DNA from 2 places in the Mycobacterium sp. IDUB_39 genome. Region 2 is predicted to be linked to the other one. Evidence: riboswitches for the same ligand, from Rfam matches in the RefSeq annotation. Region 2 holds a riboswitch; the other holds the start of a gene.
What was found. Region 2 has a riboswitch for guanidine ahead of ACZY0X_RS26110 (DMT family transporter). Riboswitches for the same ligand answer to the same signal wherever they lie in the genome.

Region 1: linked by a shared signal. The riboswitch ahead of ACZY0X_RS02780 (DMT family transporter) and the one ahead of ACZY0X_RS26110 (DMT family transporter) in region 2 are both predicted to bind guanidine.

What each region holds. Positions count from the first base shown of each region.
Region 1 is NZ_JBVAXF010000001.1:577,795-583,660, forward strand. Features, by position in the region: gene ACZY0X_RS02765 (Dyp-type peroxidase) at 1-359, opposite strand, end outside; gene ACZY0X_RS02770 (hypothetical protein) at 356-916, opposite strand; gene ACZY0X_RS02775 (hypothetical protein) at 1,127-1,351, opposite strand; guanidine-III (ykkC-III) riboswitch at 1,626-1,690, shown strand; gene ACZY0X_RS02780 (DMT family transporter) at 1,702-2,019, shown strand; gene ACZY0X_RS02785 (DoxX family protein) at 2,044-2,403, opposite strand; gene ACZY0X_RS02790 (TetR/AcrR family transcriptional regulator) at 2,495-3,067, opposite strand; gene ACZY0X_RS02795 (pyridoxamine 5'-phosphate oxidase family protein) at 3,131-3,616, opposite strand; gene ACZY0X_RS02800 (hypothetical protein) at 3,646-3,888, opposite strand; gene ACZY0X_RS02805 (TetR/AcrR family transcriptional regulator) at 3,931-4,524, opposite strand; gene ACZY0X_RS02810 (oxygenase MpaB family protein) at 4,511-5,380, opposite strand; gene ACZY0X_RS02815 (hypothetical protein) at 5,433-5,672, opposite strand; gene ACZY0X_RS02820 (DUF3093 domain-containing protein) at 5,669-5,866, opposite strand, start outside.
Region 2 is NZ_JBVAXF010000007.1:353,479-359,344, forward strand. Features, by position in the region: gene ACZY0X_RS26090 (DUF3043 domain-containing protein) at 1-480, shown strand, start outside; gene ACZY0X_RS26095 (bifunctional adenosylcobinamide kinase/adenosylcobinamide-phosphate guanylyltransferase) at 486-1,022, shown strand; gene cobT (nicotinate-nucleotide--dimethylbenzimidazole phosphoribosyltransferase) at 1,019-2,098, shown strand; gene ACZY0X_RS26105 (adenosylcobinamide-GDP ribazoletransferase) at 2,095-2,820, shown strand; gene ACZY0X_RS26110 (DMT family transporter) at 2,825-3,142, opposite strand; guanidine-III (ykkC-III) riboswitch at 3,155-3,218, opposite strand; gene ACZY0X_RS26115 (branched-chain amino acid aminotransferase) at 3,226-4,332, opposite strand; gene gcvT (glycine cleavage system aminomethyltransferase GcvT) at 4,355-5,452, opposite strand; gene ACZY0X_RS26125 (leucyl aminopeptidase) at 5,519-5,866, shown strand, end outside.

The sequences.
Region 1 (5,866 bases), on a different contig from region 2:
AGATCGTCATCCGCGAGCCCGCCGACCCAGTGTTCGGGTGCGGCAGCACCGGTGTCCCCGAGGATGTCGGCCCGGGACGCCATCCCCTCCCGGAACTCGTCGGGGAACGTCGCCAGCGACTCGTCATCCAGCCCCAGGGCGCGCAGTCCGGTCCAGGTGAAGGCCAGGTTGACCCACCGCTTGAAGACGTTGACCGTCTCGCGGACATCGGTGGCCGACTGCACGAGCGGAACCATCTCGGCCAACCAGGCTCGCCCCGCTTCGGGGGTCTCGAACGACAGGAACTCATACCGACCGGTCAGGTGGGGCGTCCCGGTCAGCATGATGTGCTGGATATCGTCGAATTCGAGATCGGTCATTGCATCTGGTCCAACATGTCGGAGAACGCGGACTTGAGCCGCAACGCCTTCTTGACCTCCTCAGACGTGACGTACGGGTACTCGCCATACTCCAGGAAGCTGGGCACCTGGTGGTCGCGAACGAACATGATGAAGGCCTCGGGATTGGTCTTCCAGTCCTCCGGGAAGCCCTCCAGGTGGGTGAACGCCGTCGTGATCCCGGTCGAGCTGAACAGCTTGACGGCATCCTCGGTGTACTTGTCGAAGTCGGTGTCGAAGATCCCCTGGTACTGGAAGTGCAGACCGGATCCGACGTCGAACAGCTGCCAGCGCAGGTAGTGCAGCTTCAGTGGGGCGAGCACGTCAGGTTGCGCGGCGACTGCCGCCTCGAGCTGCTTGCCGTAGTCGCGGATTGCCTGCCCATGGCCTTCGAGCACTTTGGCGATGATGTTGAAGCCATAACATGCGGGCGTGCGGGGATAGACGGGGCCGTACCGCCCCCGCTTGAGTTCGAAATAGCCTTCCTCCGGGATCGCCATCGCGGCCGGCCGCGACCAGACAGCGTCATTTTCCGTCATTGCCGCACCATTCAGATCTCTGCTGTGACTCATGGCAACGACGCTAGGCCCGGAAAACTCCCACGTCGTCCCCCAGATGAGGGGAAATCTGACGACGCGCGGACTGCGGTTCTGGCATGCGAAAGCGGGCTAGCGTCGGCGTGTGATCATTCTGATCGCTGTTCAGAGGGCCTCGAGCGGGACTATCGCGTACTGCGGGACGGCAGTTGTTCAGATTTCGCAGAGACCCGCCAGCTCCTCATGGAGCCCTTGTAGCGCGGTGTGGTCATCTGCGTTCCCGGTGTGCGGACTGGAGAACCATTGGGTGTACTCAGCGATCTCCGCCAAACACCATTCGAGCACGAACAATTCGACCAGCCTGCTGTCGACGTCAAGCCGATCGGCACCGGCCGGCTCGACGGGGTCAACCAGGTCACGTTCACGCGGCGCGACCATCAATGACTCACGCTGAGCACTCCCGAGCCGCAGCCACTCTCGCCAGCCAATCCCGACTGGTCGGATCACTTCAGCACCCAATGATGGTTGGTGACAACGCGAGAGTCGCCGCAACCCTGAGGGCGCTGGCACCCACCTACGACCAACTGCGCACCGAACTTGAGGCGGATGGTCCCCTGCAGCACTGATATCGCACTGCAACAACGGCATTCATCGGCGGGCTGGCGTGGTTGCCAAAGTCACACCTGGCCGAGGCTCAGACGTTGCTATGCTCGGATGGTCATCACATGACACCGGACGAGCCACACCGTACCCGGCCAGCGACAAGACGGTTGTGTTGGAGGTGTGTGATGTCCTGGCTCATTCTCTTGGCGTCGGGTGTTCTGGAAGCAGTCTGGGCGACGGCACTGGGCAGGTCCGAGGGCTTCACCAGGCTCGGACCATCCGTGGTTTTCGGTGTGGCCCTGTTCTTTTCGATGGGCGGGCTGGCGATCGCGATGCGTGATCTGCCGGTGGGTACCAGCTACGCGATATGGGTTGGCATCGGCGCGGTGCTGACCGTCGCATACGCGATGCTGACCGGCAGCGAGACGGCATCACTGGTCAAGGTGCTGTTGATGCTTGGCGTGGTCGCGTGTGTCACGGGCCTGAAGATGGTGGGCCACTGAGGCTCCGGACACCGATCGCAGGCCTCACAGGACGAAGCAGTAGAGCGCTGTGGCGACGCAGACGAGCAGCATTCCCGTCGCGTTGACGAATAGTTTGGAACTGAAGTCCCGGGCGATGATGTGCGCGGCGATGGCGCACACGAAGTACACGACAAGCGCCGCGCACGTCACTGCTCCGAGATAGGGAATCCACAGGCCCGCAATGAGCCCCGCTGTCGCGGCGAACTTGACCGGCGACAGCAGCCACCAGTGGCGCCGCGGCAACTTGACACCCTCCAAGCACCCGACGATGTACGGAACCGGCTTGATGCACATGATCCCGTCCACCAACTGGACGAGGGCCAGCGCGATGATCGGCCATTGCGGATCGGGTAGCGCAGTCATGGAACCGCCCTTTCACTCATCAACCAAAACAAACCATACCGTACAGTCTGTTTTGACTGAAGCCAAGGGGCTTGGAGACGGCACTACCCCGTCACTGGGGGATTTCAGGGACCAGTGGCAGCAGGATGTCGTAAACCCGCTGGAGTTCGTCGGGCGCAATCGGCGGCACGATGGCCGCGGCCCCGATGGCCATCAGGTAGGGCAGCAGCGCCGCCACCCGCGCCTCGTCATTGTCGGCGACGGCGGGCCGCCAGACGCGCTGCAACACAGCGAGGCGAGCCTTGTCGATACGCCCCTGCACAGCCCGGACCTCGGGATCCCAGGTCGACCACGCGCGCACGGCAACCTCGAGTTCAGGCTGGTAGATGCCACCCTCGGCCGGTGCGACGAGGTGTGTCAGCCGGGCCAGGACCGCACGGGCATCCGCTGGCGGGTCGACCTCGTCGACGGCTCGCTCCAGTGCGTCGATGGAGATCGCCTCGAAGTGTGCGAGCAACTCCCGCTTGTAGGCGTCCGCGCCGTCGAAGTGGTGATGGAAGGAACCCTTCGAGAGCTTGAGCCGCGCCGCAATTCGGTCGATGCGCACCCCGGCCGCGCCCTCAGCCGCCAGGACACTCAGTCCGGCGTCGAGCCACTTGTTCCTACTGTCGTTCCGGTTGACCATACCGCTCCTCCGCCTGCCTTCATGGCGTACTGTACGGTACGGTTTGCTGCCGCCGGCCCTGCGTCAGGCCTCGTGCCACAACAGCGGCGCGCCCTGACCCTTCGTCATCACCGTGCCCGCCATCACCCGCAGCCGGTATGGATGCAGCCTCAGCACCGCGAACTCCTCCGACGTCGGGCCATCGCTCCACATCGGGATGATGCGCGGGTCGTAGCCGACGGGTTCGGGAGCGTTGGCGAACTTGTCCCACACCGCTTTACACGTCTCATCGTCGACGTAGAACTGGGCCGTGCACTCCGCACTGCAGGTGTCGTGGCTAGTCGTCCAGTAGCTCAGCGACACCTCGGGGTGGGCGTGTAGGTGCGCGTGCTTGAGCGGTGTCGGCACGGTGGCGATCCAGCCCACCAGATCGGTGCCGTCCCACTCCCAGATCGGGTGCAGAATTCGGCTGCGGGGCCTGCCGTCGCGGTCGACCGTCGCCACCGAGGCCCACACGATGGAGTGGGCCATATCGACGAAGGCGGGTGCGATCTGTTGCAGTGGCGTCACACCGACCCACCTTAGTTGCGCCAGCAGGCCTAGGAGTCGTCCTGTGCGCCGCCTTTTTCCACGTCGCCGTACTTGGGGTTACCGTCGTCGTCGACCCATTCGTTGACCGCGGTACCCGCGACCGTGCCACCGCTTCCGGGCAGCGTGATGGTGGGGCGCTGATCGTCGTAGGCGTCCATCATCTTCTTGGCCCGGTCATGGTGCTCTTCGGTGACTTCAGGCTTCTCTGTGATGCGCTGGTCTTCGTTGGCCGCACGCTCGTCATTGGACATATCCCTGGCTGCCCGAATGTGCGGGACACGAAACAGGGCGAGCTAGACCGGTACCGCTCGGAGCGCCGCGGGCAGGCTCGGCAGGAAGTGCCGGGTGGCGTACGCGCGGATGTCCTCGGCCGCCTCGAGCGGCTGCGCACTGGGCAGCAGCAGCAACGACGCCGCATACCGCAGGATGGTGTCGGCCAAGTCGTCGACGACGTCGGGACCGATACGATCGGCGAAGCCCGGCGGGAAGATCACCCGCAGCGCCTCGCCCATCCGCTCGATCGCGGCGGGCCAGTGCCGGTGGGCCAGCTCGAGCACCAGCGCGGGTTCATCGGTGATCATCTGGTTGAGCACCCGATGGCGGCGGAACGCCAGGATCGACCATGTGAACGCCTCGACGTAGTAGCTGGTCCGCGGCTTTGCGCGGTTCAACTCGTCGGCGATATCAGCGAACAGTGCCACATTCTCGCGTTCGACCACCGCGCCGACCAGTTCGTCACGGTTGGCGAAGCGCCGGTAGATCGTGGTGCGACTGACTCCTGCCCGTCGCGCGACGTCATCGAGTGCGACGCGGCGGTAGCCGTGCCGTTCGAACTCGGCGAGCGCAGCATCGAGGATTGCCTCGGTGGACGCGTCAGACCCGGCCATAGCCCTCTTGCGCGAACTTGTTGTAGCGCACCGTCATAGGTAGACGATCCCACAACCAGTTCACCGGTTGTGACCGCCATAGCGCCGCGAACCCCTGATACGCCTTCTCCTTGCGGTCACTCCAGGGCAGCCCGAGCATGTCCCGGGCGCGCGGCGGCATACCGCCGGTGGTGATGAAGGCGGCCGCCGGGTTGAACAGCGGCGACACCAGCCGCCACGTCAGCTCGGAGACACCCTTCGGCCGCGGGAATCCCTTGGTGACATAGCCGACGCCGTACTTCGCCGTCTGGTGGGGCACCAGGATCTCGTCCATCATCCGGTCCCAGTACCTCTCGAAGTCGGCATAGGTTGCCGGCATCGGCCGGTCGCTGACGCCGTAGCGGCGGTACCAGGTCTTGGACTCGAGGTAGATCTGTTCCCTCTCGGCCTCGGTGAGACGTTTGACGAAGGTGTCCGCGAAGTACAGGACCTGCTCGACGAACGTCGCGTGCGCCCAGAAGTAGGTCTCCGGATCCAGGGCGTGATACCGCTCGACGGACCCATCCGGGCCGGCGGGCATATCGCCCTTGATATCGCGGTGGAAGTCGCGCACCCGCATGCCCTCGTTGGCGTCGTCGCTGCCGTAGACGGTCCGGTAGATCGGCGGGAGCGAGCGCTTGATCCGCGCGGCGGTGTCGGAGAAGAACACCGAGTGATCCAGGACGCCCTGGCCGAGTTCGGCGAGCATGTTCTGCAGGACGGCGGGACGAGGGCCGATCAGGTACATCCGGTTGTCCCCGAAGTACCGCCAGACCAGGGATTCGGGGCCAAGTGGAAGGGCGTCCGCCTGTTGCGCGTTCTCGGCGAGTTCTGTCATGGGAACAGTGTTACAGAAATCGCACTTTGTACCAAAGGTGGTGTGAGCAGGCTCACTCACTGCCACGAAGCCGGGCGACGCCGATCACGACGAACACCCCGGCGACCGTGACGAGCAGCAGGGACAGCACTATCAATGGCGGGTAGTAAACAGCCGTGACCTGCGACGGCTCATTGGGCAACACCGGCGGGGCCATCTCGGTGGTCCGCGCCGCCACCCAGAAGTACACACCCGCTGCGCCCGCGGCGGCGGCCAGAATCAGCTCCAGCACCGCGCGGATACCAGCCCTCATGGCGTGTTCTCGATGACCAGCGCGCTCAGCGCCGCCCGCAGCGCGCGATGCTTGCGCGCCCAGGCCTGCGCGGTGCGGCCATTCGTCATCTTCAAGCCGATACCGGTACGCCCCCGCGGCACCCCGGTCAGCTCGCCGAGCGCCCGCGCAGACTGCCACTTCTCGGTCTCCTGGCCCGAGGGCTCCGGATAGAT
Region 2 (5,866 bases):
AAGCGTCGCAAGGAGCTGGGCGGCCCCAAGTTGTCCAAGGAGGAGCGCCGCGCCGACAAGTCGGCACGGCGTGCCGAGATGACCGAGCGCCGCGCCAAGATGATGTCCGGCGAAGAGGGCTATCTGCTTCCCCGCGACAAGGGTCCGGTGCGCCGCTACGCCCGCGACATCGTGGATGCGCGCCGCAACGTGCTCGGCCTGTTCATGCCCGCCGCGCTCGGACTGATCTTCGTGATGCTGGCCGTTCCGTCCGTCGAGGTGCAGCGCCTGCTGTCGCCGGCGATGCTCGTGTTGGTGCTGATCATGATGATCGACGGCATCTTCGTTGGCCGCCGGGTCAACAAGCTGGTCAACGCCAAGTTCCCGGACAACATCGAGAGCGGTTGGAAGCTCGGCTTCTACGCTGCCAGCCGTGCCTCGCAGCTGCGTCGCATGCGGGCGCCGCGCCCTCAGGTCAACCGCGGCGACAAGATCGCCTGACCGCAGTGCGGGTTCTCGTGCTCGGCGGTATCCGTTCGGGCAAGTCGGCGTGGGCCGAGTCGGCGATCGCGCAGGCGTCCACCGAGGGCGGCGTGCGGTATCTGGCCACCGGTGGCAGCGATTCCGACGATGCGGACTGGTCCGTTCGCGTGGCAGCGCATCGGCAGCGTCGTCCGTCGCACTGGTCGACCGTCGAAAGCCCGGACGTCGCAGCACATCTGCGCGCCGATTCCACCACTGCGACGCTCGTCGACGATATGGGCGGCTGGCTGGTCGCCGCGCTGGACCGCCGCGACGCGTGGACTGGTGGCCAGGATGCGATCACCGGTGACGTGGACGATCTCCTCGACGCCGTCGACGGTTTCGCGGCCCCACTGGCGCTGGTCAGCCCCGAGGTCGGTCTCACCGTGGTGTCCGCGACGGAGTCGGGCCGCCTGTTCACCGACGCGCTGGGAACCCTGAACCAGCGCCTGGCTCAGCGGTGTGAACGCGTCGTGCTTGTCGTCGCCGGTCAAGCGGTCACCGTGAAGGAGCCAACATGACCGACACCCCAGCCACCCCCGACTTCCCCACCGTCATCGCACCGGACACGGAGGCCGAGGCCGCGGCGCGTGCCCGTCAGGACACACTCACCAAGCCGCCCGGTGCACTCGGCCGCCTCGAGGATCTCTCGGTGTGGGTGTCGGCGTGCCAGGGCCAGTGCCCGCCGCACCAGTTCGACAGGGCCCGCGTGGTGGTGTTCGCCGGCGATCACGGCGTCACCGCCGCGGGCGTCTCGGCGTTCCCGTCCGAGGTGACCGCGCAGATGGTGGCGAACTTCGCCGCGGGCGGCGCTGCTGTCAACGTGCTGGCCGAGGTCGCCGGTGCCGGCGTGCGGGTCGTGGACATCGCCGTCGACACCGAGGCGCCGCTGTCGGCATCGATCGGAGCGCACCGAATTCGGCGTGGCAGCGGCAATGTCGCCGTCGAGGACGCGCTGTCCGTCGATGAGGTCATCGCGGCAATTCAGGCCGGCCGCGACATCGCAGACGAAGAGGTCGACGGCGGCGCCGACCTTCTGATCGCCGGCGACATGGGAATCGGGAACACCACGGCCGCAACGGCGTTGATCGCGGCCCTGACCGACACCGAACCGGTCGTCGTGGTCGGTCGCGGAACCGGCATCGACGACGCCGGCTGGGCGCGCAAGACCGCAGCCGTCCGCGACGCGCTCTACCGTGCACGGTCGTCATACACCGATCCGGTTGCCCTGCTTCGAATCTGCGGTGGCGCCGACCTTGCCGCGATGGCGGGCTTCTGTGCGCAGGCGGCGATCCGCCGCACCCCGCTTCTGCTCGACGGTGTCGTGGTGACCGCGGCCGCCCTCGCCGCGGACCGCATGGCGCCGGGGGCGCGGCAGTGGTGGCAGGCCGGTCACCGGTCCACCGAGCCCGCGCACGTCCTCGCGCTGCAGCGGCTGGGTCTGGATCCGATCGTCGACCTCGGGATGCGCCTCGGCGAGGGCACCGGTGCGACCGTGGCCCTGCCCGTGCTGCGGGCCGCGGTGGCGACTCTGGCATCGATGGCCACGTTCGGCGAGGCCCACGTGACCGACCGCGTGGCCGACCCCGCGCCGTGATCGGTTCGCTCACGTCGGCACTCGCGTTCGCCACGGTGCTGCCGGTTCGCACGCGCCGACCGTTCGGCCGGGGTGGGCTCACCGTTCTGCCGGTGGTGGGCATCGCACTCGGCGCCCTGGCGGCGGGCGTGACGTGGGCCGCGGCCAGGGGGTTCGACGAGGGCAACCCGCTGACGGGCGTGCTGGCTGTGGCTGCGCTGCTGATCATCACCCGCGGTCTGCACATCGACGGTCTCGCCGACACGGCGGACGGGCTGGGCTGCTACGGCCCGCCGGACCGTGCGCTCGCCGTGATGCGCGACGGACCGGCCGGACCGTTCGCGGTCGCAGCGGTCACCGTGGTGATCGTGGTGCAGGGCCTCACGTTCTCCGTATCGGGGCTGCTCGCGATCGTGGTGGCGGTGACCGCCGGCCGGGTGGCGGTGGTACTGGCCTGCCGACGCTCAGTGCCCGCCGCACCTGGCAGCGCGTCGGGTTCTAGTGTCGCAGGCACCCAACCGTGGTGGGTGGTGACGGCCTGGGTCGCCCTGGTCACCGCGGCGGCCGTGTTCGCCACCCCTCGGCCATGGCAGGGCCCGGTCGCCGTGCTGGTGGCGCTCGCTCTGGCCGCGGCACTCGTCGCGCACTGCGTGCGCCGGTTCGGTGGGATCACCGGGGACGTGCTGGGTGCGGCCCTCGAGGTGACGACGACCGTTGCGGCGCTGGGGATGGCGATCGGCTGACACGTCAGCCGTGCAGCACCTTGAGCCCGATCGCGGCCGCGACGATCACCCCGATGAGAACGACCTTGGCCACCGACACCGACTCGTCACCTGTGGCGAACGAGTAGACCGCGGTCAGCGTCGCGCCGATGCCCACCCAGATGACGTAGCTCGTCGCGGTCGGCAGTTCGCGCATGGCGTAGGCCAGCCCGCCCATCGATACGACGAGCGCCGGGAAGAACACCAGCGACGGCGCGAGCCTGGTGAAGCCCTCCGACTTGCCCAAGGCCACTGCCCACACGGCTTCGAAGGCACCCGAGACGACCAGAATGATCCAAGACATGACACACCTCTCCACGCGCCGTCTTGTCGCTGGCCGGGTACGGTGCCGCTCGTCCGGTGTCCGATGAGGACACCCCATTCTACCTAGCCGAGACGGGTCATCCATTCGTGGGTGTCAGCGAACGTCCCACGCTGAATGCCGGTGAGTGTGTCGCGCAGGGCCATCGTGACCTCACCCGGCTGGCCATCGGCGATGGTGAACTCGCCGTCGCCGGACTTGACGTGCGAGACCGGGGTGATGACGGCGGCGGTGCCACAGGCGAACACCTCGGTGATCTCGCCGGCGGACGCCTTCTTCCGCCACTCCTCGACATCGATCTTGCGCTCCTCGACGGCGTACCCGGCGTCGGTTGCCAACTGCAGCAACGAGTCCCGGGTGATACCGGGGAGCAACGAGCCGCTTAGCTCGGGTGTCACCAGCCGGGCCGAGCCACCGCTGCCGAAGACGAAGAACAGGTTCATCCCGCCCATCTCCTCGACGTAGCGGCGTTCGATGGCATCGAGCCACACGACCTGATCGCAGCCCTGTTCGGCGGCCTCGGCCTGCGCCAGCAGCGACGCCGCGTAGTTGCCGCCGAACTTCGCCGCGCCGGTGCCGCCGGGGCTGGCCCGCACGTACTCGGTCGACAGCCAGACCGACACCGGCTTGATGCCGCCCTTGAAGTAGGCGCCGGCCGGTGAGCCAATCACCATGTAGCGGTACTCGGTGGCGGGCCGCACGCCGAGGCCGGGCTCGGTGGCGAAGATGAACGGCCGCAGGTACAGCGACGCCTCGCCCCCGGCCGCGGGCACCCAGTCGTCGTCGACGGCGATCAGCTGGCGCAGCGACTCCAGGAACACCTCGTCGGGCAGCTCGGGAATGGCCAGCCGGCGCGCCGAGCGGCGCAGCCGGGCGGCGTTGGCGTCGGGCCGGAACGACACGATCGATCCGTCGGCCCAGCGGTAGGCCTTGAGTCCCTCGAAGACCTCCTGCGCGTAGTGCAGGACGATCGCCGACGGGTCCAGCTCGATGGGGCCGTACGGCACCACCTTGGCGTCATGCCAGCCGCGTCCCGCGGTGTAGTCGATCGACACCATGTGATCGGTGTGGAACCGACCGAAACCGGGATCGGAGAGGATGTCGGCGCGCACCTCGTCACTTGCCGGATTCGTATTTCGGGCAAGCGAGAACTCGAGAGGGCCGTCGGTCATACCGGAATTGTATAACCCACCACTATCGAGTTTTCGCCTCCACGAAGGGTGGTGCGACGACCTCGCATTCGAGCCGTTTCCCACGGACGTCAACCGCCACCGTCTGGCCGTCGGCGACCCCGGCGTCGGTGTCGATGAGCGCCAGCGCGATACCGAGTTTGAGTGTTGGAGAGAATGTCCCCGACGTCGTCACCCCGACGGTCCTGTCGCCGTCGAGCACGGTCATATCGGCGCGTAGCACCCCACGCCCGAGGGCCCGCAGTCCGCGCAGCACTCGCCGCGGTCCCGCCTCCTTCTCGGCGAGCAGGGCGTCGCGCCCCCAGAACGCCGGCTTCTTCCAGCCGATCGCCCAGCCGCATCGCGCCTGTACTGGCGATATCTCCAGCGACAGCTCGTGACCGTGCAGCGGGTAGCCCATCTCGGTTCGCAGTGTGTCGCGGGCGCCGAGGCCGGCGAGTTCACCACCCGCGGACGTCACCGCAGAGACCAGCGCGTCGAACACGACACCGGCCCGGTCCCACTCCGGGAGGAGTTCGTAACCGTGCTCGCCGGTGTAACCGGTGCGGCACACCCGCACTGCCACCCCGTCGAACTCGGCGTCGGCGTAGGCCATGTAGTCCATATCGGTGGGCAGGCCAAGCGCGCCGACCACCTCAGCGGACTTGGGGCCCTGAACCGCCAGCACCGCATGGGATCGGTGCTGGTCAGTGATGGTCAGCCCGGCCGGCGCCTTGTCCTTCAGCGCTGCCACGACGGCGGCGGTGTTGGCCGCGTTGGGCACCAGGAACACCTCGTCATCGGACACGTAATAGGCGATCAGATCGTCGATAACGCCACCGGATTCGTTGCAGCACAACGTGTACTGCGCCTTGCCCGCACCGATTCGGTTCAGGTCGTTGGTGAATGCGGAGTTGACGTAGGCGGCGGCCCCCTTGCCGACGACCAGCGCCTTGCCGAGATGGCTGACGTCGAAGAGGCCGACGGCGTTACGGGTCGCGTTGTGCTCGGCGACGGTGCCGGCGTAGCTCACCGGCATCAGCCAGCCCCCGAACTCCGCGAAGCTCGCGCCCAACGCTCGATGGCGGTCTACCAGTGGGCCCTGCAGCAGGTTGTCACTCACGCCGCAAGGTTAATCCCGGTCGCTCCGCTCTCCCCAGGCTGGCCGCACTGGCTAGGGTTGACCACTGTGAGTACCAGTCCCGGTTACCAGTCCCCCGTCGTCAACGTCGCCACCAGCCTGCCCAAGCGCGGTACGGGCTCTGCGGTGCTGATCGTCCCCGTGGTGAACGGCGATGACGAGTCCGACGCAAGCGTCAAGGTCGTCGCGAACCCGTTCCTCGACGCGGAGGCGGTCGGTGAGATCGAGGTCGCGCTCCGGGCGCTCGGCGCCAAGGCCGGCACCGAGCAGGTCACCCGCATTGTGGTGCCGTCGCTGCCGGTGGCCAGCGTGTTGACCGTCGGACTGGGCAAGGCTCGCGACGAGTGGCCGCAGGACCTGATCCGTCGGGCCGCAGGGGCGGCCGCCCGCTCGCTG